Regions from separate parts of the Paenirhizobium cremeum genome, predicted to be linked through region 2. Evidence: predicted binding sites of a transcription regulator. Region 2 holds the regulator's gene; the other holds the start of a gene.
What was found. The regulator LexA, encoded in region 2, represses DNA repair genes until DNA is damaged. The targets are predictions, from matches to a motif close to TGTTCNNNNTGTGTTCNG.
Positions count from the first base shown of each region.

Region 1: a site for LexA is predicted at 8,020-8,037, ahead of ACLBKR_RS17715 (ImuA family protein). Genes of this name have one in related genera too.

Region 1 is NZ_CP180217.1:3,661,748-3,677,690, forward strand. Features, by position in the region: gene ACLBKR_RS17695 (flavin reductase family protein) at 1-95, opposite strand, end outside; gene ACLBKR_RS17700 (FAD/NAD(P)-binding protein) at 234-1,694, shown strand; gene ACLBKR_RS17705 (error-prone DNA polymerase) at 2,304-5,642, opposite strand; gene ACLBKR_RS17710 (DNA polymerase Y family protein) at 5,639-7,048, opposite strand; gene ACLBKR_RS17715 (ImuA family protein) at 7,089-8,000, opposite strand; gene ACLBKR_RS17720 (metallopeptidase family protein) at 8,159-8,599, shown strand; gene ACLBKR_RS17725 (SDR family oxidoreductase) at 8,773-9,522, shown strand; gene ACLBKR_RS17730 (DUF1737 domain-containing protein) at 9,572-9,778, opposite strand; gene ACLBKR_RS17735 (HpcH/HpaI aldolase/citrate lyase family protein) at 9,775-10,686, opposite strand; gene ACLBKR_RS17740 (hypothetical protein) at 10,797-11,036, shown strand; gene leuD (3-isopropylmalate dehydratase small subunit) at 11,191-11,796, shown strand; gene leuB (3-isopropylmalate dehydrogenase) at 11,973-13,091, shown strand; gene lpxE (lipid A 1-phosphatase LpxE) at 13,288-14,079, shown strand; gene ACLBKR_RS17760 (RNA polymerase factor sigma-32) at 14,321-15,196, shown strand; gene ACLBKR_RS17765 (M48 family metalloprotease) at 15,207-15,943, opposite strand, start outside.
Region 2 is NZ_CP180217.1:1,586,345-1,602,287, reverse strand. Features, by position in the region: gene ACLBKR_RS08095 (pyruvate dehydrogenase complex dihydrolipoamide acetyltransferase) at 1-165, opposite strand, end outside; gene ACLBKR_RS08090 (pyruvate dehydrogenase complex E1 component subunit beta) at 181-1,572, opposite strand; gene pdhA (pyruvate dehydrogenase (acetyl-transferring) E1 component subunit alpha) at 1,592-2,638, opposite strand; gene ACLBKR_RS08080 (FtsB family cell division protein) at 2,786-3,103, opposite strand; gene eno (phosphopyruvate hydratase) at 3,242-4,516, opposite strand; gene kdsA (3-deoxy-8-phosphooctulonate synthase) at 4,724-5,572, opposite strand; gene ACLBKR_RS08065 (VOC family protein) at 5,569-6,462, opposite strand; gene lexA (transcriptional repressor LexA) at 6,682-7,392, shown strand; gene ACLBKR_RS08055 (ComEC/Rec2 family competence protein) at 7,373-9,709, opposite strand; gene gltA (citrate synthase) at 10,189-11,478, shown strand; gene ACLBKR_RS08045 (cation-translocating P-type ATPase) at 11,545-14,160, opposite strand; gene ACLBKR_RS08040 (peptidylprolyl isomerase) at 14,420-15,943, shown strand, end outside.

The DNA.
Region 1 (15,943 bases), 2.1 Mb from region 2:
CTCAGCGCCTCCTTCAAGCTTCCGGCATCCGCCGGTCGATCGAAGACAGGGCGAATGGCGGACTCTGCAAACTCGGTCGCAATGAAGGTGCTCATGCTTTCTCTCCGCTCATGGTGTCGGAAGCAAGAGATAGCAGCGGGGGAACCGTCCCTGTAGACAAGCGTTTTTAAACTACATATATTTTATAGAAAATATGTCCAGATGTACCGCCGCGAACCGCAAGGAAGTCTGCCATGTTGAAAATCAGAGTGTCCTCGGTGCGATCCTGCCCCACCGCGCATAGATCGAGTTCACGAATCGCCATTATCGGAGGAGGCTACACCGGCGCCCTGATCGCCAAGCTTCTTGTCGAGCGCGGCCCACGAGACCTGGAGGAAGTGACGGTCTTCGAGCCGCGTGACAGGCTGGGCGCCGGTCTTGCTTACGATGTCGAAGACGCAGATCTTCGTCTCAACGTCGCAGCACACCGCATGCGGGCCATTCCGGGCGCGCCTGCGGCCTTTCTGGACTGGCTGCAGACGAGTGGAACCCTCACCGTAGATCCCCAGGCAGTAACGCCGGAGGGCGTGTTCGCCCGGCGCCGCGACTTCGGACGGTTCATGGAGACGCAGCTGTCACCCTTGCTCGAGCGAGGCGCAATCCGCCACGTTCGGGAAAACGTGCGGTCCGTCTCCCGAATGGAGGAACAATGGCGCGTGACGAGTGCGGGAGGCATGTCTGTCGCAGCCGACGTCCTGATTCTGGCGACCGGTCATCCGGCTGTGTCGAGACCGCCGGTGTTGGATACGCTTGACCGCCGCGCCGCAGGCGGCGTTATCGATGCATTCGCGCCGAACGCCTTTGAAAATATCGATCCGGCCGCGCCGATCCTGATTGTCGGCTCCGGTCTCACCGCCCTGGATGCCGTTGTTCGTCTCGAGGCTCTGGGGCACTTCGGGCAGGTCACTCTTCTGTCCCGGTCCGGCCTTCTGCCGAGGCCCCATGCCGGCGCAGGCTTTGCCCCGTTCGGTGAGTTCCTGGATGAAAAACCGACGTCCACCCGCCAGCTTCTGACCAGAGTTCGCGCGACCATCTCGCAGGCGCAGGCGCAAGGCATCCCGTGGCAATCCGTTTTCGATGCGCTGCGTCAGCAATCCCAATCTCTCTGGCAGAACCTGCCTTCGGCGGAAAGACAAAAGTTTCTCCGCCGGTTGCGACGCTGGTACGACGTTCATCGCTACCGCATGCCTCCCCAGGTTTCAGCCGCGCTTGAGCGTGGCCTTGCCTCCCGGCGGATGGATATCCTCGCCGGCCATATCTGCTCCGTGCGGGGCGACAGGCATGACCTGGCGACGACGATCCGGACACGAAGCGGCATGACCGAACGCCACTGCAATCGCATTCTGCTCGCGACAGGGCGCGATTTTCGTGACTACTGTTCGCACCAGCGTTTTCTGCTCGCAATGCACCGGGACGGTTTTATTCAATCCGATCCGCTGGGACTGGGCTTGGTCTGCGACGACGCCGGCCGCGCAATTGCCACAGACGGCACTCCTAACACCAGCCTTTTCGTTGCGGGCCCTCCCGCTCGCCCCGCCTTCGGCGAGCTGACGGGTGTGCCGGAGATCGCTGCCCAGGCTGCCGATCTGGTGGACAACCTCATTCGATCGCCCGCCCGCGAGACCAGGACGATTGTTATCAGGCGGCTGGGTTGAGGAGAGGACATTGGTGTCCGCTTTTTTGGGAGGCTATCCTTATCGGGCCCGCCGGCTCGGATAAGGAGCGACTGTTTCCTGGCGCGTGAATATAGAGCCCATCGCGATCTTCAGATACGCTCGGCACGTTCTACGCCCCTGTTTTAACGCATATCGTTTTGCCGCAAAACCGCTGAACACTCTTGCTCGATATATGGAAGAGCACTGCATCCATAAGCGGCCGGCCTTCGGCGGGCGAAACTGGAGCGCTGACGGTAGCGGCGCCAAGGGGCGGGATCCGCCCCGCGATTCGAGGAGCGGCTCGGCAGAGGCGCTGAAGGGCCACCGGTCGGAAAGAGGACAACAAGCGGAACGGCGATGGAAACCGCAAGTCCGTATCCGGCGTCGATCCGGCTGGCGTCGGTGAGCGCATGCCGCAGGACCTCGCCGGATGACCAGGGATGGCAAGCCAATGCCGGACCTCGACCGGCAAGGAAGAAGGGAAGCGTTGCCCGGTCCAGCGGATGCAGCGATCCACCGGAATGCAAGGCAGCGGGCGAAGATGAGACATATCGTGAAGGCGGCATGGACGGATATCCGGCCGGCCGGCGTCCAGGAACTGCAATCCCCTTAATGAAAATTGCGTCCCTTCGGCATGACCTCCGTCACATCGTTCCGCCGGTCCGGCAGGGATATCGGCCCATCTCCATGCCGACCGGCGTCGGTTGATCCGCGATGGCGACCGGCCGTGCCGCCATACGCCGTTTCGCCGCCGACGGGAGCGCCAAAACGGTTCGCCCTCTCCTTGAGCAGGCCGAGTTTTTCCGTGGAATCCTCGATATGCTCGGCCACGATATGGATGACGCCGCTTGCCTTTTGCAGTCGGCCATGGACGGTCACCAGCCGCGCGCCCATCACGATCGGGCGATAACGCTCGAAAGTCTTCTTCCAGACGATGATATTGGCGATGCCGGTCTCATCCTCGACGGTCATGAAGATGACCCCCTTCGCCGAACCAGGCCGCTGCCGCACCAGAACGAGCCCGGCGACCTTCACGAAGCGGCCGGCAGCAATATTTTCCAGTTCGGCGGATCGGACGATGCCGCGGCGCGCAAGATCGGTGCGCAGGAAGGAAAGCGGATGCGCCTTCAGCGAGAGCGCCAGAACCCGATAATCCTGGATCACCGCCTCACCTGCCGGGATCGGCTGCAATGCCATCGGCTCCTCCACCTGCAGATCGCTATCGGATACTCTTTCGAAGAGCGGCAGGCTTTCGACGACGGCCTCCTTGTCGAGGGCACGCGCCGCCCAAAGCGCATCCCGCCGGTCAAGTCCGAGCGAGGTGAAAGCGTCGGCATCGGCAAGCAGCTCGATCGTCGATCGCGGCAGGCCGGTCCTCAGCCAGAGATCCCGGATCGAGACATAGCCTGTCCCTCGCCGCTCGACCAGCAGTCTCATATCCGCTTCCGACAACCCCTTGACCATACGGAAACCCAGCCGGATCGCCTTCCTGCTGAGAATGACCGTTCGCATCGACGCATGCCGCTGTGCGATGCGCCGGGCGCCAAAGTCATCCTCTTCCAGTTCTGCATCCCAGACTGAAAAATTGATATCGACCGGCCGCACATTGATCCCGTGCTCGCGGGCATCGCGTATGAGTTGCGCCGGCGCATAGAAACCCATGGGTTGGGAATTGAGCATGGCCGCACAGAAGACGTCGGGATAATAGGCCTTCATCCAGGCGGATGCATAAACCAACAGGGCAAAGGAAGCCGCGTGGCTTTCGGGAAACCCATATTCGCCGAAACCCTCGATCTGGCTGAAGCATTGCTTGGCAAAATCCCCGTCATAACCCCTGGCCATCATGCCCTTGATGAAACGCTGCCTGAAATCGGCAACCTGTCCCGTTCGGCGGAACGTCGCCATGGCGCGCCGCAACTGGTCGGCCTCGGCCGGCGTGAAACCGGCAGCCGTGATCGCGATCTGCATGGCCTGTTCCTGGAAGAGCGGCACCCCAAGCGTCCGCTCAAGAACGGTCTTCAATTCAGGCTTCGGATATATGACCTCCTGGCCCCGCGAGACATTTTCGCGGTTCTTCAGATAGGGATGCACCATGTTTCCCTGGATCGGGCCCGGCCGGACGATCGCCACCTCGATCACCAGATCGTAGAACCGCCTGGGCTTCAGCCGCGGCAGCATGCTCATCTGCGCCCGGCTCTCGATCTGGAAGACGCCGAGCGTATCGGCCCGGCAGATCATGTCGTAAACGTCGTCCTGTTGATCCTTGAAAAGAGTGGCAAGCGTCTCCTCTCGCCCATAGTCGCAGGCGAGCAGCTTCATCGCCTTGGCAAGGCAGGTGAGCATGCCGAGTGCGAGAACGTCGACCTTGAGGATCTTCAGCGTATCGAGATCGTCCTTGTTCCACTCCACCATGTAACGGCCATCGGCAGTGTTCATGATCGGAACCACCTCGTCGAGCCGGTCCCGGGTGATCACGAAACCGCCGACATGCTGGGAAAGATGCCGGGGAAACCCGATCAGTTCCGACGCGTAACCGAGGACGCTGCGGGTTGTCGGATCGGCAAGTTCGAGCCCTGCCGCCCGCGCCTCGCGTTCCGAGATTTCGGATGTGGACCAGCCCCATATCGACCCCGCAAGCGCCGATTGCACATCCTCCGAAAGACCGAAAACCTTGGCAGTCTCACGGCCGGCCGAACGGGCCCGGTAACTGATGACGGCCGCCGTCAGCGCCGCATGCTCGCGCCCGTATGTGTCGTAGATGAACTGGATGACCTTCTGGCGCCGGGCATGTTCGAAATCGACATCGATATCTGGCGGCTCCTCGCGTTCGGTCGAAATGAAGCGGTCGAAGAGCAGCGTCGTCGCCGACGGATCCACCTCGGTAATGCCGAGGCAGTAGCACACCGCGGAATTGGCGGCCGATCCGCGTCCCTGGCAGAGAATGTCCTGACTGCGAGCATAGGTGATGATGCGGTGGACGGTCAGGAAATAAGGTTCGTAACGCTTGTCCGCGATCAGCTTCAGTTCGTATTCGAGGAGGTCTGCGACCTTGGGCGGAACGCCTTCCTGGAAGCGCCGGGCAGCCCCCTCATAGGTCAGCCGGCGCAAGGCCCTGTCCGCCGGCTCGCCATCGACCGTTTCATCGGGATATTGATGACTGAGCTCATCGAGGGAGAAATCGAGCCGGCCGAAGAAATCGGCGGTCGCCTCGATGGCGTCGGGATAAAGACGGAAAAGCCGCGCCATTTCACCGGGCGGCTTCAGATGCCGCTCGGCATTGGCAGCGAGACGGAAGCCGGCTTCAGCAAGCGTCACATGGTCGCGAATGGCCGTGACGATATCGGCAAGCGGCTTGCGTTCGGGCACGTGATAAAAGGGCGCATTGCTGGCAATGAGGGGGATGGAAAGCCGTTCGCCCATCGCCTGCAGCCGGGCGAAGGTTAGCCGGTCGAGGCCGTTATAACGCGGTACCAGCGCCAGATAGAGCTGATCCGTCAGATATGCGGCAAGAACTGCCAGGCGTCCGCAAAACGCTTCCGCCTGTTCGGGGTTGGCGAATGCCGGCGCCATGGCCACAAACATGAGATCTTCGGACCATTCGAGAAGATCGGCCTCATAGAGTGTGCAAATGCCCTTCTCCGATCGCAGGTTTCCCGCACTCAGCATCCGGCAGAGATGTCCCCAGCCGCGCCGGTTCATCGGATAGGCCAGAAGCTCCGGCGTGCCATCGGCAAAAACGAGCCGGGCACCGGGCCTGATGGCGTAACCCGTGACTTTCGCTGCGGCATGCATGCGCACCACGCCCGCAACTGTGTTGCGATCGGCAAGTCCGAGCCCTGCGATGCCAAGCGCATTGGCCGTCGCAACCATCTCCTCGGGATGCGCGGCACCTTCGAGGAAGGAGAAGTTGCTCGCCGCCCCGATCTCGAAGAAAACAGGCGTGCTCATGCGAAGAGCCCTTGCATGAACCAACCGGGATCGGTAGCGCCGCGTTCGTAAAGTCCCTGACGATAAAGCCAGAACCGATGGCCGGCGCTGTCCTCAATGCGGAAGTAATCCCGTGGGGGCGTATCCTCGCCGTCAACCCACCATTCCGCGCTCAGCCGTTCCGGTCCCTCGGCCCGGGCGACCCGGTGCAGGGCGCGACGCCAGCGAAATCCGACCGGAGCGCCGTCCGGCACCTCGGCCATGACCTCGATCGGTTCGGGATGGGCAAGAAGCCGGATCGGCCGTTCATTGCGGACCGGTCGCGCCACATCCGCCGCAGCCGATCGCGCCATGTCGGCAAGCGGAGCAAGGCTCGATGCCCGCTCCGGCCAATGGCTGGCATGAAGCACGGGCTGCCTGAGAAAATCCCGCCCGAAGCGCGCCGCCACCCGGTCGATGAAATCAGGGGATTGATCGGAACCGGACAGCCGGGAACCGAACATCGCCTGTTTCTGATCGAGAGGTTCCGATTGCAAGACATTGAGCCTGATGATTTCGAAACCGAAGCCGGCATCCAGATCGTCATGAAGCACGGCCATGCGCTCGTTGAACAAGGCCTTGATCCGAGAAGCATCGCGCAAGGGGCTTGCCGCTCCGATCTCGATGCGGAAGACGCGTCCGTCCACGCGAAACAGCAGGAGTTCGAAGAGGCGCCCGCCTTCGCCACGTCCTTCCAGCCCGGATTTCAGCCCCGCCGCCAGCCGCCCGACGAGATCGAGGATCGCCTCCTCGTCGCGCACCGGTTCAGCCAGACGCCGCTCGACCGAAAGAAGGGCGACCGGCCGACGCGGCACGATCGGTTCGCCCTCCCGCCCAAGCGCCTGGTCGAGCCTGAGCAGAAGTTCCGGCCCGAAACGCCGCGTCAACGGTCCGCGCGGCGCAGCCAGGAGATCGCCCACCTGTTTCAGGCCGACCCGGGCGAGCGTCAACGACATATCGGTGTCGATGCGCAGCGCCCGCATCGGCAGGGCCGAAAGGACCGCAACCATCGCCTCGTCGGCAATCACCCGCCTGTCCGAAAACCGCACCGCCGCCCAGGAAAGGCCAGTGGTCGAGGAAATCGCCCCCCGCACGTCAAGGCCGAGTTGCAGAAGACGCCGCAGAATATCGTCGATCAGGCCCTGCTCTCCGCCAAAGAGATGAGCGCAGCCGGTAATGTCGAGCAGAAGCCCGTCGAGCCCGTCGATCGCCACCAATGGCGTATAGCGATCACACCAGTCGGCAATCGCCTCGAGAAAATGCCGATCCGCATGCTGGTCGGCTTCCACGACCTCGAGCGTGGGGCAGATTGCCCGCGCTTCCGCAAGTCCCTGTCCCACCCTCAGGCCGATTGCCTCGGCCGCCTCGTCGAGCGCCGTCAGCCGCATGCTGTTTTGCATCCGGCCGGCGCAGACAACCGGCGGATGTTCAGGACGCCCTTTCGAACGCCATGACAGGCCCCAGCGCCGTCGCGCCAGCCTGTCGGTCGAAAGCCGGGGAAACCAGAGCGCCAGAATGCGCCGGACGGAAGGGGAGTGCCCCGCTGGAAGAAGGGGAAGTTGCGGGGTAAAACAGACGGTCATGGGGGTTCCACTCCAGGGTAAGGTCGGGGGGAGCCGCAAGCCGGCTCTTTTCCGGAACAAGGTGAAAGACGGGGTTGCCGATGCTGCCGCCAAGCATCGTCCCGCCGGACAAGGACCGCGCCGCTGCCGGCGCGGGTTCGATGCGCAGGCGCAGGGAAGCGCTGCTTGTTTCCTCTTCGCCCGCCTGCCGCAGAAGAAGCAGGAAGCCGCCACTTCCTTTGGCCTTCAGGCTGAGCCGCCGGCTCTCGGTCAGGCCGAAGCCGCGCGGATTGCCCTGAACCTCCAGCATCACGGCGGAAAAGGCGCTGCAGGAAAGCGCCGCATCCGCCAGCCACAGCGCATCTTCGAGCTTCCTCGGCATGGCATGCAGCAATTCGCCCGGCCGGAAGCCGTAATCGGCAAGGCCCGCCGCATGAGGTAGACCCGCCTCCCGGGCGACGGACCGTTCGCCGATCCAGAGGATCCGCCTGTCCGGCCGGTGGGGTCGGCACGCCAGGCAGAGCCCGAGACCGAAGCCGCTGACTGCCGCCGCATCCCGCATCGTCACACCGCGCACCTCGATCATCGACCCGGCCGGAAAGCCCTCGGGAAGAAGGTCTCCGAGACCGTCCATCCTCCCACCGGAACCGTCGGAAGTCCGGGCAGCCATATCGCCAGCGACCGGCATCAACCCGTCCGCGACAGGTTTGCCTTCGATCTTCGCAATCGCCTTGCGCAAGGCAAAAAGCTTTTCCTGCGCCAGAGCGTTCCCGCCCATGACGTTTCTCCCGTCAATTTGTTCTCTATATGTTCCTATGGATTCCAGAGCTTTTGCAAAGAGTCAACCACATTTGCTGTGAATTTATTCCTTGACGGGATTCCCACTCGAAAAGCGACGGCAAAGATCCTATATGAAGGGCTCGACAAGGAGCTACGATGGCCCGCATTGACCAGACCGAAGATTGGCGTGACAGGCACGCACCGACGATCAGCGCATTCGAATCGTTGGCGATCGAGGCTTATGGCCATTTGCCGGAGGAGTTTCGTGCGCTGACCGGCAACCTGATTATCGAGATCGCCGATTTTCCGACGGACGAGGTCTTCGAGGACATGGCGCTCGAAACGCCTTTCGATTTGCTCGGCCTGTTCGAGGGACGTGGCATTTCCGAGCGCTTCACCATGGAAACCGGCGAAATGCCGAACCGCATTACCCTCTATCGCCGTCCGATTCTCGATTACTGGGCGGAGAACGAAGAGACGCTCGGCGACATCATCACCCATGTGCTGATCCATGAGATCGGCCATCATTTCGGCCTTTCCGATGACGACATGGAACGCATCGAGGAAAGCGCCGAGGACGCCGCTGCGGATCGCTAGGAGCAACTCCAGCAAAAGCGGCTTCCACTTTCGCCGGAAATGCTTCAGGCCGAATTCCGCAGGCGCAGGCAATTCCGGCCGAGATCCGCAGGCTTGAGCCGGCCACGCAGGAAACGGGTGGCGGCTGCATTGTCACGCCCCTATCCCTTGGCCTCCATTTCAAGGAGGTCCTCATGTCGGTTCTGAAAAACAAAGTCGCCATCATTACCGGTGCATCGTCGGGCATCGGCCGTGCAACGGCCATGCTGCTTGCCGCCGAAGGCGCATCCGTCGTCCTGAACGCTCGCGGCCGCAGGGCGTTGGACGAGGTTGCCGACGCCATCCGGCAGGAAGGCGGAACGGCCCTCGCCGTCGCAGGCGACGTCGGCTTGGACGAAACCCACGCGGAACTGGTGTCTGCCGCCACAGGCCGGTTCGGCAGGCTCGATATCGCGATCAACAATGCCGGCACGGTCGGCCCGATCAGGCCGCTTGCGGAAATTGCCCCGAAGGAATGGCAGGACACGCTTGCCGCCAACCTGACATCGGCCTTTCTCGGCGCCCGTCGCCAGATCCCGGCCATGCTGGAAAGCGGCGCGGGCGCCCTCGTCTTCGTTTCGAGTTTCGTCGGCACCAGCGTAGGTCTGCCCGGCATGGCGGCCTACGGGGCCGCGAAGGCAGGGCTCATGGGGCTGGTGAAGGGAATTACCGCGGACTATGGAAGCCGGAACATCCGCGCAAACGCGCTTCTGCCCGGCGGCACGGACACGGCCATGGCCGGAGATGAGGCCCAGAAGGACTGGGCCGCAGGCCTGCATGCATTGAAGCGAATCGCAAGACCGGAGGAGATCGCCCAGGCAGCGCTTTTCCTCGCAAGCCCGCTGTCGAGCTTCGTCGCCGGTTCGGCGCTTTATGCCGATGGCGGCAACGCCGCCGTCAAATGAGACCCGAATGATCGCGAAGGTCCGCCGGAACGGCGGACCTTTATCCGGCTCACTGCTCGCCGAGCTTCATCGACGGATCGTAGTCCTTGCCATGCACGGTCTTCACCACGGCCTGGCCGCAATACATCTGGTTGGTCGCGGCGTTGAAGGAAAGGCTCGGCGCGCCGTGCAATTCCCAGCCCTTGTTGAGAGCGTCGGTGACCCGATGACAGAAGGATGCGTCATCCGGGCCTGTGAGGAAACGATAGACTTTCACGATATCTTGCCTTCTCTCTGTTCTATGATCGCGATTTTCGCGAGAAGTTTCTCAGCCTCATCGAGATGCAGCCGCTCGATCATGCGGCCCTCGACATTGATGACGTTGAGCGCAGCCGCTGCCGGATCGGCAAAGGCCGCAACGATCGCCCTGGCCTCGGCGACCGCCTCCGGGGAAAAACCGAAATGCCGGTTGGCGCCCTCGATCTGCGCCGGATGGATCAGCATCTTGCCGTCGAAGCCCATGGAGCGGCCCTGCAGGCACTCGCGGCCGAAAGCCTCCAGATCGCGGAAATCGTTCGAAACGCTGTCGATGGCGTCGAGTCCATAGGCGCGCGCTGCAAGGATCACCTGCATCAGGAAGGGTACGAGATAGATGCGTTCCGGCTCCGGTGCCACGCCCGTCGCCTTTCTCAAGTCGTTCAGGCCGACGACGAAACAGTCGAGCCGACCGCCGGCGGTACGGCCGGAAGCGGCGATCTGGCCCGCATTCAGCACGCCGAGTGGCGTCTCGATCATCGCCCATATCCTGAGACCTTCTGACACATCGGCCTCCGACAGGAGATCCGCGACCGCACGAACGGCATCGGGTCCATCGACCTTGGGAAGCAGGACGGCATCGGGCCGGCATGCAATCACAGCCGCCATGTCCTCTGCGAAATAATCGCTGCCGATCTCGTTCACGCGGATAACGGCTTCGCGGCCGCGAAGCGGCGTTTCGGCGAAGAAACGGCAAAGATTGTCGCGCGCCTCGGCCTTTTTATCCGGAAAGACCGAGTCCTCCAGATCGAAGATGACGGCGTCGCAGGCGAGACCATGGGTCTTTTCGAGCGCGCGAACGTTGACGGCAGGCACGCTCAGGACGGAACGGCGCAATCTGGAAGGGTGGTCGTCGGCAAAGGAAGTCATGCCAGCGTTCTGCCAATCTTTGCCCCCTCGCGCAAGCCGACATTTGCTCGAAAGCCCTTGCATTCCCGATGAAGAAGGACCACCTTGATGAACGAGAAAGGATTTCGAACATGCAGAATCTTCGTTCCGTCGCTCTGGGTCTTGCCGGCATCGTCGTGATTGCCGCAGCCGCTGCCTTCACCGTCTCGCTGACGCTGATCGCCGGTGCCGTGCTGACGCTTTCGCTCGCCTACCGCATGCTGACCGCGCGGACCAAGGCAGCCCCCGTCTATGCCAAGGCAGGCAAGAAATCCGGTGAGCGCGAGATGCGCATCTGGAACGACGGACGCGGCACGATCATCGATCTCTGAGGCCTGGACCCTGTTGGAGCGGCGGAAGCTGGCGGCAAAAACGGCCGCGGACGGCGATAGCGTACACTTTCGGGCAATAAAGACCTTCAAATCCGCACAATTTTCCTCTAAGGGCTGCGGAAATTCCTGAATTGCATTCCGAGGGCAGGGTCTGATGGAAAAGTTCGAAAAGCTCACCGGCGTCGCCGCGCCGCTTCCGGTCGTCAATATCGACACGGACATGATCATCCCGAAGGACTATCTGAAGACCATCAAGCGTACCGGTCTCGGAAAAGGCCTCTTCGCCGAAGCCCGCTACAAGGAAGACGGCACGCTCAACGAGGATTTCGTCCTCAACAAGCCTGCCTACCAGAACGCCAAGATACTGGTCGCCGGTGACAATTTCGGCTGCGGTTCGTCCCGCGAACATGCACCGTGGGCGCTGCTCGACTTCGGCATCCGCTGCGTGATCTCCACGAGCTTTGCCGATATTTTCTACAACAACTGCTTCAAGAACGGCATCCTGCCGATCGTCGTCAGCCAGGAAGAACTCGACAAGCTGATGGACGACGCAGGTCGCGGCTCCAACGCCGTGCTGACGGTCGATCTGGAAGCCCAGGAAATCACTGGCCCGGATGGCGGCCGCATCAAGTTCGAGATCGACGCCTTCAAGCGCCATTGTCTGCTGAACGGCCTCGACGACATCGGCCTGACGCTGGAAAAGGCCGGCGCCATTGCCTCCTTCGAAAAGACGAACGCCGTCAACCATCCCTGGGCCTGACGCTTCTCGAATATGACCTCGGAAAACGATACCGGCGCGGCGGCCTGAGCCCTCGCGCCGGGATGCCCAGGGCTACGGCTCCTCCCACCGTACCGTTCTGCTGTTGAGCGTCCTTGAAACGCAGGGCTTTGCCCGATAGAAGGCGGCAACTCTTTCAAAGCCAGGGAGGCTTCCCCATGACACAGCGCAATCTCTTCCTTCTGCCCGGCGATGGCATCGGCCAGGAAACCATGGCCGAAGTGCGCAAGATCATCGACTACATGAATGCCGAACAGGGCGCAGGCTTCACCACCGACGAAGGCCTCGTCGGCGGTTCCGCCTATGACGCCCATGGCGTCGCGATTACCGATGCCGACATGGAGAAGGCGCTCGCCGCAGACGCCGTGCTGTTCGGCGCGGTCGGCGGCCCGAAGTGGGACGCAGTGCCCTACGAGGTACGTCCGGAAGCAGGCCTTCTGCGCCTGCGTAAGGATCTCGAGCTCTTCGCCAACCTGCGTCCGGCGATCTGCTATCCGGCCCTCGCCGAAGCCTCTTCCCTGAAGCCGGAACTGGTCGAAGGCCTCGACATCCTGATCGTGCGCGAACTGACCGGCGGCGTCTATTTCGGCGAGCCGAAGACCATCACGGACCTCGGCAACGGCCAGAAGCGCGCCATCGACACCCAGGTCTACGACACCTACGAGATCGAACGCATCGCCTCCGTCGCCTTCGAGCTGGCTCGCACCCGCAAGAACGCCGTCTGCTCGATGGAAAAGCGCAACGTCATGAAATCCGGCGTGCTCTGGAACCAGGTGGTCACCGAGACCCACAAGACCAAGTATCCGGACGTGAAGCTCGAACACATGCTGGCCGATGCCGGCGGCATGCAGCTCGTGCGCGCGCCGAAGCAGTTCGACGTCATCGTCACCGACAACCTGTTCGGCGACATGCTCTCCGACGTGGCAGCCATGCTCACCGGCTCGCTCGGCATGCTGCCGTCTGCATCGCTCGGTGCACCGGATGCCAAGACCGGCAAGCGCAAGGCCATGTACGAGCCCGTGCACGGCTCGGCGCCCGATATCGCCGGCAAGGGCATTGCCAACCCGATCGCCATGATCGCCTCCTTCGCCATGTGCCTGCGTTACTCCTTCAACATGGTCAAGGAAGCCGACAACCTCGAAAAGGCGATCGCCAACGTGCTCGACAAGGGCATCCGCACCGGCGACATCATGGCCGAAGGCGCAACCCGCGTCGGCACCGCCGAAATGGGCGATGCGATCCTCGCCGAATTCAAGGCGCTTTCCGCCGCCGCATGATCGTGGAAATCGGAGAGATTTCCGGAAAGACATAGGGTCGTCGAAGGCATTCCCGGACCAAACCGAACCGGATCGGTGGCCGGCGACGCAATCGCCCTTGCAATTCGCTGCCGCGGCAACCATCTTGCCGCGGCGGCATGCCATGTGGATGCCCGGCATCCATGAATGGCGGAACGGGAATAAGCGGAAGGCATACGTGAAGGGCATCGAAACCACCTGGGCCTGGCTCAAGAAGCGACGGGACGCGAACCGCCACCCTCCGGCACCCCATTACTGGCAGATCTTCGCGATCGTCGCCGCCAATCTGGTGCTTCTGTCCTTCCTCGTCTTCGACACGGCGGTCGGTGCGGTGCGGCCGGCCGGCCCCTTCACCCATTCGCTCGGCGAGCTCATCACCGATTTCGGCAGTTCGGGCTGGATCCTGATCGCCTCGGCCATCCTGTTCTTCGAAGGGCTCTCCTCCTTCCGCCTGTCCCGCAGCGTGAAGCGCGGCTTTCGCGCCCTCTATGCCGCCCAGATCGGCGCTTATTTCTTCCTTGCCGTCGCTCTTTCCGGGCTTTCGGCCAACCTGCTGAAGCGGATCATCGGCCGCGCTCGGCCGAGCCAGTTCGACGAGTGGGGCTCGTTCGGCTTTTCCTCCTTCAGCGGCTCGAAATTCGAAAGCTTCCCCTCGGGCCATGCCACGACGGTCGGCGCCATCTTCATGGTGCTGATCCTGCTCGTGCCCCGCTACCGGCTGGCCTTCATCCTGCTGGCACTCTGGATGGGCTTCAGCCGCGTCATGGTCTCCGCCCATTATCCGAGCGACGTAATCGCGGGCCTCTCCTACGGAGGCTGGTTCTCGTTGTTGCTCGCCAATGTCTTCGCCCGCTACAGGCTGGTCTTCATGCCGGACGCCAAGGGCTGGCCGGTACCGAGGCTTTCCCTTATTCCCGTGCATCGGCTGCCGCCCGACCTCCTGGGAAAGCCTTTCGGCAACGGCAACTGAGCCGGGCCGCCTTCTCCCATCGCTTTACGACCAAAAAAATACTGCCGGAATCGCTTTTCCCGCGATTACGACAAAACCACGCGCCATCCTGATGCGTAGAATAGGGCGACGACTGGAAGATCCCGTCCGGCGGCTCGCTGAAAAAAGCCCCGTCCGCCATGGAACCGGAGCGTCCCTCGTCCGTTGAAACTTCGTTCCGGCGGGATAGTCCCGCAGCGTTGCGCATTCCATGGAGACGACGATGAAATCCATGTCCGCCGACAGACATATCATCCGGTTTGCTATGGCCCAGCCCTATCTCGACAGGGAGGAAGAGCTGGATCTCGCGATCCGCTGGAAGGACGAAAACGACCAGCAGGCCCGCAACCGCATCGCCCAGGCCCATATGCGCCTGGTGATCGCCATGGCCTCGAAATTTCGTGGCTTCGGCCTGCCGTTGAGCGACATGATACAGGAAGGCTATATCGGGCTTCTGGAAGCCGCCGCCCGCTTCGATCCTGCGCGCGAGGTGCGCTTCTCCACCTATGCCGGCTGGTGGATCCGGGCTTCCATGCAGGACTATATCCTGCGCAACTGGTCGATCGTCCGGGGCGGTACGAGCTCCTCCCAGAAGGCGTTGTTCTTCAACCTGCGGCGCTTGCGCGCCAAGCTCGCCCGTGGGGATAACCGCCTGAGCGAACAGGCCATCCACCAGGAAATCGCCTCCGCTCTCGGCGTCAGCCTCGCCGACGTCCAGTCCATGGATGCACGGCTTTCCGGCAACGATGCCTCCCTGCAGGCTCCGGTCGCCGGCCGGCATGGCGAGGGTACGGAACAGCTCGATATGCTGGAAAGCGACGAGCCCCCGCCGGACGAGCAGGTCAGCGGCATCATCGACGGCGAGCGTTGGAGCGCATGGCTGCGCGCAGCCATGACCGGCCTTAACGAAAGAGAAAGCCACATCATCAAGGCACGGCGGCTGACGGAAGACGCCGTCACGCTGGAGGAGCTCGGCGTCGAACTCGGCATTTCCAAGGAGCGCGTGCGCCAGATCGAGACCCGCGCCATGGAAAAGCTGAAGACGGCGCTTGCCGGCGTCGCCCCCCGGACGGGAGAAAAGCTCGAAATGTCCTTCTGATCGGCGCCGGTTACTCGGAAATGATCTTGACCCGGCTTCCCTGCTGAATGGTGGAAGTCGGCGTCAGTGCGTTTATAAGCCGGAACAGTTCCAACTTCCTGTCCGTTCCCATCATCCGCGCCGAAAGCGAGCCAATCGTCTCGCCCGCCCCGACGGTGACGACACGCACGCGCAGAGGCTTCAGCGAGGCGGCCTCCTGCGGCGTGATCCGACGGAAGCTCGAGCGCAGCTTTTCGGCCGTGGGATCGAGCATGGCGCTGCCCTTCGGCACCGCGGTCAGGAACCGGAAGATCTGCGACCCGATACGGATCACGGTGATGTCGAAATCCCAGCGGTCGGCGGTCGCTCTCGCTGTCGCGGCTTCGAGCCCGTTGACTGTGATCGGCTTGATCGTCTCGGGCAGAAGCCCTGTCACCCAGCCGCTCGAAATGTAGTTTTCCAGACTGCGCTTCTGGTTGTCCGCCACGCCGTCGAAGCGGATCGCCACGTCGCCGGGGCCAGTCGCCAGCACCGCCTCCACCTTGTTGTCGATCTGGAAGCCTTCCGGCACGTCGAAGCGGATGCCGAGACTTCCGTGCAGGAAGGTCTGTCCACGGACATAACCCTCCTGCGGGCTGTCCCCGTAAAGCAGCCCATCGATGCCGTTGAGATAATAATCGCGGCCGGTCTCGCCATGCGTGCCCTCCGGCCCGAAGGCGCGCGCATGCCGGCGGGCAAGCTCGACGCGCTGCGGCGCGTTCGGATGGC
Region 2 (15,943 bases):
CGTGCCCTCGTCAACGGCTTCCACTTCCATGGTCGCCTTGTCGGTCTCGATCTCGGCAATCACATCGCCAGACTTGATCTGGTCGCCTTCCTTGACGAGCCACTTGGCGAGATTGCCCTCTTCCATGGTCGGGGAGAGTGCCGGCATCGTGATGTTGATCGGCATGTTACTACCCTCCCGTTACTTGTAGCAGACGGTTTTCACCGCCTGGACGACTTCGCCGACATTCGGCAGCGCCAGCTTTTCGAGGTTGGCCGCGTAAGGCATCGGCACGTCCTTGCCGGCAATCGTCAGGATCGGCGCATCGAGGTAGTCGAAGGCCTGCTGCATGACGCGGGTGGCGATTTCGGTGCCGACCGACGACTGCGGATAGCCCTCCTCGACGGTGACGAGACGGCCAGTCTTCCTGACGGATTCGAGAACGGTCGGAATGTCCATCGGACGGATGGTGCGAAGGTCGATCAGCTCGACGTCGATGCCTTCCTTGGACAGTTCCTCGACGGCCTTGGTGGCATAGGTCATGCCGATACCCCAAGACACGACGGTCGCGTCGGTACCGGCCTTGTGGATACGCGCCTTGCCGATCGGCAGGACGAAATCATCGAGCTTCGGCACTTCGAAGGAATGACCGTAGAGGATTTCGTTTTCGAGGAAGATCACCGGGTTCGGATCGCGGATAGCAGCCTTCAGCAGACCCTTGGCATCGGCAGCCGTGTAGGGCTGGATGACCTTGAGACCGGGAATGTGGCTGTACCAGGCCGCATAGTCCTGGCTGTGCTGGGCCGCGACGCGGGCCGCAGCGCCGTTCGGGCCGCGGAAGACAATCGGCGCACCCATCTGACCGCCGGACATGTAGAGCGTCTTGGCGGCGGAGTTGATGATCTGGTCGATCGCCTGCATGGCGAAGTTGAAGGTCATGAACTCAACGATCGGGCGAAGGCCCGCCATGGCAGCACCGACGCCGACGCCGGCAAAGCCGTGCTCGGTGATCGGGGTGTCAACCACGCGCTTCGGACCGAATTCCTGCAGAAGGCCCTGCGTGATCTTGTAGGCGCCCTGATACTCGGCGACTTCCTCACCCATGACAAAGACGTCCGGATTGGCGCGCATTTCCTCGGCCATGGCTTCGCGAAGCGCTTCACGAACGGTCATCGTCACCATTTCGGTGCCGGCCGGGATATCCGGATCGGCGGCGACGGTTGCAACGGGCGCAGCCGGAACTGACGCGGAAGCAGCCGGCTTTTCGGCTTCGACAGCGGCGGGAGCCGGAGCAGCGTCCGCCTTCGGCAGAGCGGCCGGCTTTTCGGTCCCGATGTCGGATGCGGTCTCGCCTTCCTGCAACAGAACCGCGATCGGCGTGTTGACCTTGACGTTTTCCGTGCCGGCGGCAACCAGAAGCTTGCCGAGCACACCCTCGTCGACCGCCTCCACTTCCATGGTGGCCTTGTCGGTTTCAATTTCGGCGATCACATCGCCGGACTTCACGGCATCGCCTTCCTTCTTGACCCACTTGGAGAGAGTACCCTCTTCCATGGTCGGAGAAAGGGCGGGCATGAGAATATCGATTGGCATGGGCTTACCCTCCCCCAACTTACAACAGGATATCGGTGTAGAGCTCGGATGCATCCGGCTCTGGATCGGCCTGGGCGAAATCGGCGCTGTCGGCGACGATGTCGCGAACATCCTTGTCGATCTGCTTCAGCTCTTCTTCGCTTGCCCAGCCCTTTTCCAGCAGGCGATTGCGGACCTGCTCGATCGGGTCGTGCTCGGATCGCATCTTCTGCACTTCATCCTTGGAGCGATACTTGGCCGGGTCGGACATGGAGTGGCCGCGGTAGCGATAGGTCAACATTTCAAGGATGACCGGGCCCTTGCCGGAACGGCAGTATTCGGCAGCCTGCTCACCTGCAGCGCGCACGGCGCGAACATCCATGCCATCGACCTGAATGCCGGGAATATTGAAGGACACGCCGCGCTGAGAGAAATTTGTCTGGGCGGACGCGCGGGAAACCGAGGTCCCCATGGCGTAGCGGTTGTTCTCGATCACGTAGATCACCGGCAGCTTCCAGAGCTCAGCCATGTTGAAGCTTTCGTAGACCTGCCCCTGGTTGGCGGCGCCATCGCCGAAATAGGCAACGGACACGAGACCATTGTCACGGTAGCGATTGGCAAAAGCGAGACCGGTGCCAAGCGATACCTGGGCGCCAACAATGCCGTGGCCTCCGTAGAAGTTCTTCTCCTTGGAGAACATGTGCATCGAGCCGCCCTTGCCCTTGGAGAGACCGCCACGACGACCGGTCAACTCGGCCATGACACCGCGGGCGCTCATGCCGCAGGCCAGCATATGGCCGTGATCGCGATAGCCGGTAATGACCTGGTCGCCATCCTTGAGCGCCATCTGCATGCCGACGACGACAGCTTCCTGGCCGATGTAAAGGTGACAGAACCCGCCGATGAAACCCATGCCATAGAGCTGGCCGGCCTTTTCCTCGAAGCGGCGGATCAGAAGCATTTCGCGATAGGCCTTAAGTTCCGTCTCGCGGTCGAATTCGGCAATCGCCCCTTCGGTGAAATCCTTCTTGGCAGGCTTGGCCGTGGCCTTGCGGCTGGTAGCAGTCGCGGATTTGCGCGGCGCCATTCATCCCTCCCGTGCGTTATGGTCAATTTGGTTGGCGGCAGAATAAGCAAGAAAGGGCCCAACCGCAATGCCAGAATTGCATGGCTCGCATTCAATGCAAGCATATGAATTTTTTATGAATTTTTCGATTAACCAGATTTCAGTTAATCAAAGAGCCTTGTTGAAAATGACGATTTCGTCCGGCCGAGACATGTTGAGCTGATAGCGCGCCTTCTCATCGAGCATGTCGCGCTCAAGAGAGCCGTCGCTCATCAGCTCCACCTGCCTTTCAAGACGCTTGCGCTGCGAGACAAGTTCGGCAAGCTCGGCGCTGCGCTCCACACGCTGACGCTCGAATTCCTGGGCCGCACGCAGACCAAAGCCTCCATGGATGGAATGATAGCCGAAATAGGAGAGAAAGGCGACAGTGACAGCGGGAAGAACAAGACGTCCGAGTTTTCTCTTCTTGTGATGCCTGGTCCACATACCCACGATGCCCTGAAACGCAAAACCGTCTGCTCAAATTACCGAGCAGAACTTAACCGTTCGTTGACCGAAAGAAGGCGCCAACGAAAAAGCCCGCACCCCTTTCGGGGCACGGGCTGCAATGGTCGGATCGGACGATCAGCCGCGCAGGATGGAGGTGCCGGCATAACGGGCCTGCGGGCCCAGGCCTTCCTCGATACGGATCAGCTGGTTGTACTTTGCGAGCCGGTCGGAACGGGCCAGCGAACCGGTCTTGATCTGGCCGCAGTTGGTGGCGACGGCGAGGTCGGCAATCGTCGAATCCTCGGTCTCGCCCGAACGATGCGACATGACGGCGGTATAGCGGGCCTTGTGAGCGGTCTCGACGGCGTCGAGGGTTTCGGAGAGCGAGCCGATCTGGTTGACCTTGACGAGGATGGAGTTGGCAACACCCATCTTGATGCCGTCGCGCAGGCGGGCCGAGTTGGTAACGAACAGGTCGTCGCCGACCAACTGAACCTTGGAGCCGATCTTGTCGGTCAGGGCCTTCCAGCCGGCCCAATCATCTTCAGCCATGCCGTCTTCGATCGAGATGATCGGATACTTGGCGGCAAGCTCGGCGAGGTAGTCGGCCATGGCTTCCGGCTCGAGGGTGCGGCCTTCACCTTCCAGAACGTACTTACCGTCCTTGAAGAATTCGGTGGAGGCGCAATCGAGCGCAAGGAACATGTCCTCGCCCGGACGATAACCGGCCTTTTCGATCGACTTCATGATGAAGTCGAGCGCGGCGGGCGCACTTTCGAGACCCGGAGCAAAACCGCCTTCGTCACCGACATTGGTGTTGTGACCCTGGGCGGCCAGTTCCTTCTTCAGAGTGTGGAAGACCTCGGAACCCATGCGGACGGCATCACGGATGTTATCCGCGCCAACCGGCATAATCATGAACTCCTGAAAGTCGATCGGGTTGTCGGCATGCGCGCCGCCGTTGATGATGTTCATCATCGGAACCGGCAGAACATGGGCGTTCGGACCGCCGACATAGCGATAAAGCGGCAGGCCAGAGGATTCGGCTGCTGCCTTGGCGACGGCGAGCGAGACGCCGAGGATGGCGTTGGCGCCAAGGCGCGACTTGTTCGGCGTGCCGTCGAGTTCGATCATGATCCGGTCGAGCTGGATCTGGTTCTCGGCATCGAGACCGCCGATCGCATCGAAGATTTCGGTGTTGACGGCATCGACCGCCTTCTCGACACCCTTGCCCAGGTAACGGCTGCCGCCGTCGCGCAGTTCGACGGCCTCATGCGCGCCGGTCGAAGCACCCGACGGAACCGCCGCGCGGCCCATGCTGCCGTCTTCGAGATAGACGTCGACCTCTACGGTCGGATTGCCGCGGCTGTCGAGAATTTCGCGGCCGATGATGTCGGTAATGGCGGTCATGTTGGCTCCCTGATGGCTCTTAGTCGAGAGAAAAGGATGGCCTTCTCTTAATCGAAGCAAGGGAAAATACAATGGCAAGCGTGTGACATCGCGGCCGGCGCGGCATCTGCTAAAGTCGCTTGCCGGACAAAGGCCCGACCGCGATGGAAAACAGAGCGCCGGCCTCGTTCGAAGCCGGCGCATCATTATCAGCCAAACAGGAAAGCGTCAGTTGCTCTTCGCGACCGCATCGAAAGCAAGGAGCTTTTCGAGAAGCCGCGGCATGTCATCCAGCCTCACCATGTTCGGCCCATCGGACGGCGCATTGTCCGGGTCCTCGTGCGTCTCGATGAAAAGTCCGGCGATACCGACGGCAATCGCCGCGCGCGCCAGCGTTTCGACAAAACGCCGGTCGCCACCGGTCGATCCGCCCTGACCGCCCGGCTGCTGTACCGAGTGGGTGGCGTCGAAGACGACGGGAGCCCCGGTTTCCGCCATGATCGGCAGCGCCCGCATATCGGAAACCAGCGTGTTGTAGCCGAAGGAAACGCCACGCTCGCAGAGCAGAACATTAGGATTCCCGCTGGTGGTTATCTTGTTAAGAACATTCTTCATGTCCCAGGGCGCGAGAAACTGGCCCTTCTTGACGTTGATGACGCGGCCGGTCTTTGCCGCAGCGACAAGCAGGTCCGTCTGGCGGCACAGGAAGGCCGGGATCTGCAGCATGTCGACGACCGGAGCGACCTCTGCGCACTGCTCCTCCGTATGAATGTCGGTGATAACGGGGAAGCCGTATTCCTTCTTCAGGTCGGCAAATACATCCAGCGCCTTTTCAAGCCCGATACCACGCTTGCCGGAGAGAGAGGTGCGGTTCGCCTTGTCGAAGGACGACTTGTAGACGAGACCAAGGCCGAGCTTGTCGCAAAGCTCCTTCAGCACGCCGGCGATCATGAAGGCGTGATCGCGGCTTTCCATCTGGCAGGGGCCGGCAATCAAGGCGAAGCGGGCACTGTTGGAAAAAAGCACCCGATTAGCGCCCTCGCCCACGAAGACTTCGGAATTGGTGGAATTGCTCATGCGATATCCTCGAAAACAAAAGAAACGCCCTGCCCCGCAACCGGGGACACGACGAGGCGCGCACCATGGCGAACGAATGCGATGCCCCTATCAGCGAGCAGCCGCTCTGTCACGCCCATATCGCCGACCCTAAAGACGATTGCGGCCATTATCAGACCCCTTTCCCGCAGATTCGGACAGATCCCGTAGTAGCCGCTCAATCCCGAAGGGGTCAGCGCCTCGATGCGTGCATTGGCCGACTGCAGGCCGATGCCGAACGAATGCGCCTCTATTTCGCGTTGGCGGAACACGGTTTCAAGGATGTACTGGAAATCCGAAGGATTCTCCTCGCCCAGGACGATGGCGGCGATGCCGAGCACACCGTTGTCGTGACGCTCCAGACCGCCGCGATCGGCCGGCAAGGCGTTGACGCGCTGACAAGCGAACAGGAAGAAATCCGGCGAGCGGAGATCGGCCGCGAAGGCCAGGCGAAAGCCGGCCATCGTTTCAGCGCCGTCCGACAGCTTCAGCGGCCGTTCGAAATACAGCATGTCACCGGCGGAAAAGCCTTCCTCGCAATATCTTTCGTGGTCTGCCGCGGCATCACCGCTTTTGACGACGATCGCCGAGCCACCCTCCCCGCGGCGGAAACGAAATGCCTGATCGCGCGCGACGAAAACATTGCCTTCCCGGGCAGCGGCCTCGCATTCCTCGCGGCTCGCCACCGCCAGCGGCTCCAGATAGGTGTCGTCCGAGAAAAACACGCAAGCGTTCTCGGTGCCGAACGGATGGCGCGCCTCGGCCGCCACCGTGAAACCCAGGCTATTCAGACGTGCAAGCGCCTCTTCGAGCCCCGCAACCGGCAATACTACATGGTCGAGCGCCCGCAGGCTTTCCTGATGATCGGACATTTCCGGAGCCCCCTCGCTCGCCATTGCATCCAGCGCAGGTTTTAGCGCTTTGCCCTAGATTGGCAAGCCGGCACGACCTCAGAGGGTCCGCCTTGCGTTTGCCTGGAGAAAAATGACGATCATTGATTACTCCTTCACGGAAATTTAGGTACTTGCGGAACACAAATGGAACATATAGTGTCTGTTCTGGATTTGTTTCATACATCGGGGCACCGCAACATGCTGACGCGCAAGCAACAGGAACTGCTTCTCTTCATTCACGAGCGGATGAAGGAATCAGGTGTGCCTCCGTCTTTCGATGAGATGAAGGATGCGCTCGATCTCGCCTCCAAGTCCGGTATTCACCGGCTGATTACCGCACTCGAGGAACGCGGTTTTATTCGCCGCCTGCCCAACCGTGCCCGCGCGCTGGAAGTCATTAAGCTTCCTGAAGCCTATACGCCAAGCCTTCAACCCCGCCGTGGCTTTTCGCCGAGCGTCATCGAGGGCAGCCTTGGAAAGCCGGCGCCGGTGGCCGCCGCCAGACCCGCAGCGGAAAACACCAATTCCGTCAATGTGCCCGTCATGGGCCGCATCGCTGCCGGCGTACCGATCTCGGCGATCCAGAACAACACGCATGACATTACCGTTCCGGCGGAGATGCTCGGTTCCGGCGAGCATTATGCGCTTGAGGTAAAAGGCGATTCGATGATCGAAGCCGGCATTCTTGACGGCGACACGGTCATCATCCGCAATACGTCGACGGCCAGTCCTGGAGACATCGTCGTTGCGCTGGTCGATGACGAGGAGGCGACATTGAAGCGCTTCCGCCGTCGCGGCGCCTCGATTGCCCTCGAAGCCGCCAATCCGGCCTACGAGACACGTATCTTCGGACCCGACCGCGTGAAGGTCCAGGGCAAACTGGTCGGCCTTATTCGTCGTTATCACTGACAGCCGGTCCAGATCCGGAAACCGGGGTCTTTTCCGCTTCGAACTTGGCCGTTGCGTCCAAATGGCTGATCCCGAGTGACGTTCGCACCGCCGGAAATGTGCCGCTGCGCCAATCATAATAGCGATGTTGTGACCAGGGACGCGGCGGTCCGTCAAAAGAAGCATTGATCGTCATTTGCCGACTGATGCGGTCAGCGAGGCGAATTTCCACTGCACCGGTTCGCCTGAGGGTTTCGGCCTCAATCAGGGCCGCTCCCGAGCGACAGGCGGAAAATCCGAGCCGCCGCTCGGAAATCACGAGGTCGGCGATATCGCAGGCCTCGCCGGCAAGAGCACCGTCTTCGACCGTCGCGATGGTCCAGCCGTTTGCAAGCTTTGCCGCACACCATGTCTTCGGCTCGCAGACGAAACGACCGGTTTCGGCGCCGGCCAGCGCTTTGCGCATGCGTTCGGCCACGGCGTCGAGGTCCGCCTGCGCTCGCTGCTTGCGGTCGGGACCGGGAGACTTTTCCGGAGCGGGCGCGGCTATCGCGTTCGGGGCGATGTGCGCCTTAAATTGCCGGGCCGCGCGCCACTGATCGAAGACAAAAGAGGGCGGACGCGGTCGGTTCGTGGCGATTGAAGCCGGCGAACGCAAAAGGCCGACCAGCCGGCCATCCTCCGAGACCAGAAGATCGGCCCGCGGCATCCCGCCGGGCACGGCGACAAGCCCCCATACCGACGCCATCAACAGCAGCGTGCCGATGTGCCGCCAGACACTGCTCAGCAGCGTCAGGAAAAGCAGGCCAGCGGAGGCCACCGGCAGAAACCATCCGGGCGGCTGCGGGAAACCGATGCCCTCTCCCCATCCAGCGACCTCCCTCGCGATCATCAGCACCCAGTCGAGGCCGACACCCATCACCACAAGAAACGGGGCATCCAACCCGAACGGCATCAGCAGCATCGCCACAAGCCCGGCCGGCATGACGATCAGCGAAATCAGGGGCATGGCGGCAAGGTTAGCCTCGAGGCTGTGGGGCGCCAGACGGTGAAAATGGGCTATGGCGAAGACAGCAGTCGACAGACCTCCGATCAGCGAGGTCAGGAGCGTGCCGGCAATCACGCTCCAACTCCATTTCAACGCCGCGGCGCCGGGAAAGGCGAACTCGGGAAACCACCGCTTTGCCGGCTTCTCACGCCATGCCGCGTAACCGGCGATCAGGGCGGCGGTCGCGGCAAAGGACATCTGGAAGCTCGGCCCCATGATCGCCGAGGGCGTCACCGCGACGATCACAACCGCCGCCAGTGCCAGGTTTCTCAGGCTGATCGCGGGACGGTCGAAAAGAACGGCGACAAGCATGATCGCCGTCATGAGGAAGGCGCGAACCGCCGAGACCTGATAGCCGGAGATCAGCAGATAAGCGAATGCGCCGAGAAGCGCACCTCCGGCCGCAAGCTTTTTGATGGGCATGGACTGGGACAACCCGGGAAGCAAGCTCAAGAGCTTGCGCAGCCCGACGAAGAAGATCCCCGCAGCGAGCGCCATGTTGAGACCCGAGATCGCGGTAATATGGGCAAGCCCCGACAATCGCAGGCTCTCCGTCGCTTCTTTGGACATTGAACGCCGCTCGCCGGTGATGATGGAGGCGGCAAACGCACCGGCATCGCCCGGTACGACGTCGCGGATGCGTGTCGAGATATCGTCGCGGAGCGAAAAAAGTGCCCTGTCGAGGCGCAGCCACCATTCTCCGCCATCGTCGGCCGTCAGCAGCGATGTCGGTGGCCCGAGAAAGAAACCGACAGCGCCGACTCCGTCGAAATAGCTCGCGAAAGCAAAATCGTTGAGGCCCGGCAAAGCCGGGCCGGATGGCGGTGAAAGGCGCGCCCTGCCGGACAGGCCGCCGCCGATGGGAGCGGCTGCGTGCCTGCCTCGTGCAAGAAGAGAGACTCGTTCCGGCGGTCGGCGGATCTGGGGATCCTTCGTCCCCGTCACCCGCAGGATGTAGCGCCATTCGCTTCTGGAACCGGCCTCCCGTCGTTCAACGACACCGGCGACGATTGTTGTCACCGGCGTATCGAGAATGACGGTTTCCTGCCGCCACGTTTCGAGGTTTGCCAGCGCCATGCCGGCAACGAAAAGCGCGCTTGCCCCCAAACCATAGGCCGGCAACGGAGGACCATAGCGGGCGATCAATGCAGCAACCGAAAGCACACCGAGAAGGACGGCAAGGGCAATGGCGCCGGGCGGCTCCGCAAGGCTGAACCAGACGGCGGCGCCAGCGCCCAGAAAGACCGGCACGAAATGGAAGACGTGACCACGGGTCTCTTCCCGCGCCAAAGTCGTCCGAAGGGCTTGCCAAAACCGTGCGGAGCCCTCCGCCAGTTGCAGGGCAGCATTGCGCGTCGGTCTTAGCGGGCGTCCGACAGCCTGATTTCCGCCTGCAACCGAAGGCAGCGACACACGGCGCTCTGCCGCCTCCGGATTTCCAAATTTGTGCTCGGCGACCTTTTCCAACCAGCCCCCCGGCCAATGCTTGCGACGGCCTTCCGCTGTTTTCGACCGGTTCGTTCATCAACCGGAGGAAGAAGGATGCCCCATTGCAAATTAACAATTATGGCGTGCATGGGGAAGCGCAGGAGGGCCGAAAGTTTATTCAATCGATTAAATGCGACACCTGCCTCTTTTATAGGCTTTTGCGATGCACAATTTGCCCTTCGACTAGCTTGGCATTAACTTCCGTATCATATAGCTACATCCCTACGCTTAAACCCAAGGCGCTCTCTCGGGGCGCCTCCCGCCAATTCCGGAGGATTAGCATGACGGACAAAAGCGCTTCTTTGAAACTCGGGGAAAAGTCGGCCGAACTGGCTATCAAGTCGGGTACGATCGGCCCGGACGTCGTCGATATCGGCGCGCTTTACAAACACACCGGCATGTTCACCTACGACCCCGGTTTCACCTCGACGGCCTCCTGCGAATCCAAGATCACCTATATCGACGGTGACGAAGGCGTTTTGCTGCACCGCGGTTATCCGATCGAACAGCTCGCCGAAAAAGGCGACTTCCTGGAAGTCTGCTATCTGCTCCTTTACGGCGAACTGCCGACCGCCGCGCAGAAGAAAGACTTCGACTATCGCGTCACGCACCACACCATGGTGCATGAGCAGATGAGCAAGTTCTTCTCCGGTTATCGCCGCGACGCCCATCCGATGGCCGTCATGGTCGGTACGGTTGGCGCGCTGTCCGCCTTCTACCACGATTCCACCGACATCACCGACCCGCACCAGCGCATGGTCGCCTCGCTGCGCATGATCGCCAAGATGCCGACGATCGCCGCCATGGCCTACAAGTACCACATCGGCCAGCCCTTCGTTTACCCGAAGAATGATCTCGACTACGCCTCCAACTTCCTGCGCATGTGCTTCGCCGTGCCGTGCGAAGAATACAAGGTGAACCCGGTTCTGGCCCGCGCCATGGACCGCATCTTCATCCTGCATGCCGACCACGAGCAGAACGCATCGACCTCGACGGTCCGCCTCGCCGGCTCTTCCGGCGCCAACCCGTTCGCCTGCATCGCGGCCGGCATCGCCTGCCTCTGGGGCCCGGCCCATGGCGGCGCCAACGAAGCCGCGCTCAACATGCTGATGGAAATCGGCACGGTCGACCGCATTCCGGAATATATCGCCCGCGCCAAGGACAAGAACGATCCGTTCCGCCTGATGGGCTTCGGTCACCGCGTCTACAAGAACTACGACCCGCGCGCCAAGATCATGCAGCAGACCATGTACGAAGTGCTGAAAGCAACCGGCCACTCGGACGATCCGTTGATGCAGGTCGCTCTCGAACTCGAGAAGATCGCGCTCAACGACGAATACTTCAAGGAAAAGAAGCTTTACCCGAACGTCGACTTCTACTCGGGTATCACGCTGCGTGCGCTCGGCTTCCCCACCACCATGTTCACCGTTCTCTTCGCGCTTGCCCGCACCGTCGGCTGGATCGCGCAGTGGAACGAGATGATCGAAGATCCGCAGCAGCGCATCGGCCGCCCGCGCCAGCTCTACACCGGGGCTCCGAAGCGCGATTACGTTCCGGTCTCCAAGCGCTGATCGGTATTCATTCCCGTTATCGAAACGCCGGCGGAGGAAATCCGCCGGCGTTTCGCGTTAAGGCCTTCAGCGATCCCGGCGATAGAGCCACTTCCCGACCTCGCTCACCAGCAGCAGAACCGAGGCCAGGGCGAGCATCAGCAACCACTCCCTGATCCCGATCGGTGCAATGCCGAGAAGTGTATTCAGTCCCGGCACATACATGGCGCCAATGTGCAGCACCTGGGACCCCAGCACGCCGGCCAGAAGATAGGGGTTGGAGGCGATCGGTTGACGGAAGACGGAGCGCCGTTCCGAGCGGCTGTTGAAGCACTGGAAATTCTCGAATAGCACGAACAGCAGGAGCAGTAGATTGCTCGCGGCCACATGCGACAGCCCGCTCGACAACAGCCAGTGGAAAACCGCAAAACCGCCGCCACCCATCACCAGCGTCGCGACGAGTATCCTGCGGATCATCAGGCGGTTGAAGATCGGTTCTCCCGGCCTCCTTACGGGCTGCGAAAGCTCGTCGCCTTCCGCAGGTTCGGTTACCAGAGCCACGTCCTGAACGCCGTTGGTCACAAGATTGAGCCAGAGCAACTGGACAGCGCTCATCGGCATCGGCGATCCGAGCAGCATTGCCAGAACGAACAGCAGGACCTCCGCGGCGCCGGTCGAGACCAGCATGAAAATCACCTTGCGGATATTGTTGTAGGCAACCCTGCCTTCGCGGATACCGGCGACGATCGAGGCAAAATTATCGTCGGTCAGGATGATGTCGGCGCTTTCCTTGGCGACATCCGTCCCCGAGCGCCCCATCGCCACCCCCACATGGGCGTGTTTCAACGCCGGAGAATCGTTGACCCCATCGCCGGTCACCGCAACATAATGGCCATTGCGGACAAGCGATCGAACGATGGAAAGCTTCTGTTCCGGCTTGACCCTCGCAAACACCCGCACATGCCGCGTCAGGGTATCCAGCGCATCTTCCCCTGCCCTCAACGCCTCGGCGACGGCCTCGCCGGTTGCGATATCGTTGTCGGAAAAATGCAGTCCCGCCTGCCGTGAAATCACCGCGGCCGTTCGGGGATCGTCGCCGGTAATGACCGCAACGTCGATCCCCGCGGTGCGGCAGGCGGCGAGCGCCGCCGGCACTTCGGGGCGAATCGGGTCCTGCATGCCGACCAGCCCGAGAAAGTTGAGATCGATCAGCAACTGCCGATCATAATGCCCGTCCGGGTCGTGCGCGATCCGGCCCTCGGCGAAGGCGAGAACCCGAAGGCCCTCACCCGTCATCGCGGAAACCTGGGCATGCAGAAGCTCGCGGTCGAGCGGTGCGGCGCCGTCGCCGACCTGCATGGTTCCAGACATTGCCATGAGCATCTCGGGCGCTCCCTTGACGAACACCGTCAAGGCATCCTCTCCATGGTGAAACGACGCGGCAAACTTCAGTTCCGGTTCATAGGGTATGCGGCTGTGCAGCGGGAAAGTCTCCAGCAGTTCCGCACGGGACACGCCTCCCTTGTGTGCAGCTGCGAGCAGGGCGATGTCGACGGTATCGCCCATCGGATCGAAGATGCCCCCGCGGTGCAGCTCCGCCTCGTTCGGCAGGCTAGCGGCCCGCAGGAGTCGGGCAACGGCCGGGCTTGGCCCGTCCCGGTCTCCATCCCGGCTACGGATGCCGCCGGCAACGGGATCAGCCTCAGCGTCGAGCAGCCAGTGCGTCTCATCGGGCAGCCGGATGTCGGTGACCGTCAGCTCGTTGAGCGTAAGCGTGCCGGTCTTGTCGGTGGCGATCATCGTGCATGATCCCAGGGCCTCGACGGCTGGCAGGTTACGGACGATGACATTGGCACGCGCCATGCGTCGCATGCTGATGGCAAGCGCGACGGTGATGGCGATCGGCAAGCCCTCGGGAATGGCGCTGACGGCAAGTCCGATGGACATCGTAAGGAGATCGCCGAGCGGCATTTGCCTGAGCAGGCCGATCCCCACGAGGAAGACAATGGCCACGCCGACGGCTATGGCGATCAGGCGGGTGAAATCTTCCATGCGGATCATAAGGGGCGGCTTGGCAGTGGAACGCTCCTGAATGGCGCCGGCGATGCGGCCGAGTTCGGTCCTGCCACCGGTCGCGACGACGAGACCACGCGCCCTGCCCCTTGTGACAATGGTGCCGGCGAAGACGAGATCATCCACCTCCTTGCTCACCGGCCGCGACTCACCGGTATGGGCAGCCTCGTCGCATTGCAGGCCTTCGACGCGATGCAGCCGGATATCGGCGGGTACGCGTTCCCCGGACTCGAGCATGACGAGATCGCCGGGCACGAGTTCGGCGGCATCCACCACCTGGCGCGCTCCGTCCCTCACGACGGTGGCATGCGGCTGCTCGAGGGCCCGCAGGGCTTCGGCGGATTTGCCGGCGGAGTATTCCTGTATCGCGCCGACGATGCCGTTGATGACCAGTACCACGGCGATGAACAGCGCATCGGTCATTTCGCCGAGCAGCATGGAAAATGCCGCCGAAGCCATCAGAATGTAGATGAAGGGGCTGAGAAACTGCAGAACCAGGATTTTCAGAAAGGATGGCGGAGGCACGACCGGCAGACGGTTCTCCCCCCATCTTTCGAGGGCGGCTTCGACATCGGAACGGCTCAGCCCCCGTTCCGGCGCCGCTCGAATCCCGTTGTCGACTACCGTCACGGTCTTTTCCTCTTTCTGCCGCCTCTTTACTCATTCACATACTACAGATGCGCGCATGACGGGCACATACTTTCGATTGCAGGCGTGACAGCGACATGTCGTCGCCTCTCGGGCAAAGCCGAAATCGATGCCCCCTCAATTGTTGAAGAACCGCAGGGCTTTTCGCCAATCTAGCCTTCATTTCCGCCCAGGTTTGATTTAAGGAACGTTTTCCGCTTCGCGGGCCCGCGAAGAACTGCAATGAGGTGTTTGAGTCCCGATGCTCTCCGTTCTGAGAAAAGCCGCCCATACCACGGTCGCAAAATTGTTGATGCTTCTGCTTGTCGTGTCCTTTGGCGTCTGGGGAGTTTCAGCATCGCTCTTCAACTCGGCGAGCAACGCCGTGGTCACCGTTGGCGACCAGACGATCTCCGCAAACGAATTCAGCTTCGCCTACCAGCGCAAACTGGCCGAACTCGGCCGCCGCTTCGGCGTGCAGCTCACCAGCGATCAGGCCCGCGCGCTGGGCGTCGAAAACCAGGTCTTCGCTGAGCTTTCCGCCGGAGCAGCACTCGATCAGCTCTCGCAGGACATGCGTCTCGGCCTCTCCGAAGACAAGCTTGCGCAGTTGATCGCCGAGGACCCGGCCTTCAAGTCGGACAATGGCCAGTTCGATCGCCAGCTCTTCACCAGCCGCCTGCGCAATGCCGGCCTGCGCGAGGACGACTATATCCGCGAGCGCTCCAAGGTGGCGGTCCGCAGCCAGATTGTCGAGGCCACCTCGGACGGGTTCACCCCTCCCAAGGTTCTCGTCGATGCGCTCAAGAGCTATCGCTACGAAAGCCGCGACATCTCCTATATCCTGCTGACGAACGCCAATATCGATCCGGTCAAGGCGCCGGACGACAAGGCTCTTTCGACGTGGTTCGACACGGTGAAGGCTCGCTACCGGGCGCCGGAATATCGCAGCATTACCTACGTGAAGCTCGAACCGGCCGACATTGCCGACAAGGCGGCCATCACCGAGGAGGCCATCCGTCAGGACTACGAGAGCCGGAAGGCCAGTTACGAGATCGCCGGAACCCGCACCATCGAGCAGCTTTCCTTCGAAAGCCGTGAGATGGCGGAGGCTGCCGAAGCCGAACTCAAGTCCGGAACCTCGTTCGATCAGCTGGTGACCGATCAGGGCAAGACCGCAAGCGACGTTCTGCTCGGCGATTTTTCCCGTGACAAGCTGCCTGATCCGGCTCTTGCCGATGCCGCCTTTGCCGTCACGAAGGAAGGCGCGACCACTCCGGTCGTCGACGGCGCCCTTGGTCCCGTCATCCTGCGGATCACCAATATCAAGGAAAGCCGCACGCGCAGCCTCGACGAGGTTCGTGACGAGATCCGCGAAGCGCTGGCGGATGCCGCCGCCGTCGAAGACATCGCAACCGTGCACGACCGCTTCGAGGACCTGCGGGCCGGCGGCATGCCGCTCGACGAGGCCGCGGCCGAGCTGAAGCTCAAGGCCGTGACCGTCAAGGCGATCGATCGCACCGGTAAGGACGAGAATGGCGACGAGGTTGCCGGCCTGCCCGAGCGTCAGGCTCTTCTCGATGAGGTCTTCCAGACGGACGTGGGTGTCGAGGCCCTGCCACTGAACATCGGCAATAACGGCTATGTATGGCTGGAGGTAAAGGACATCACGCCGGAGCGCGACCGTGCGCTCGACGAAGTCCGCGAGAAGGCCATCGCCGACTGGACCGCAGAGCAGCAGAAGATCGCGCTTGGCGCCAAGGCCGAAAGCCTGAAGCAGCGTGTT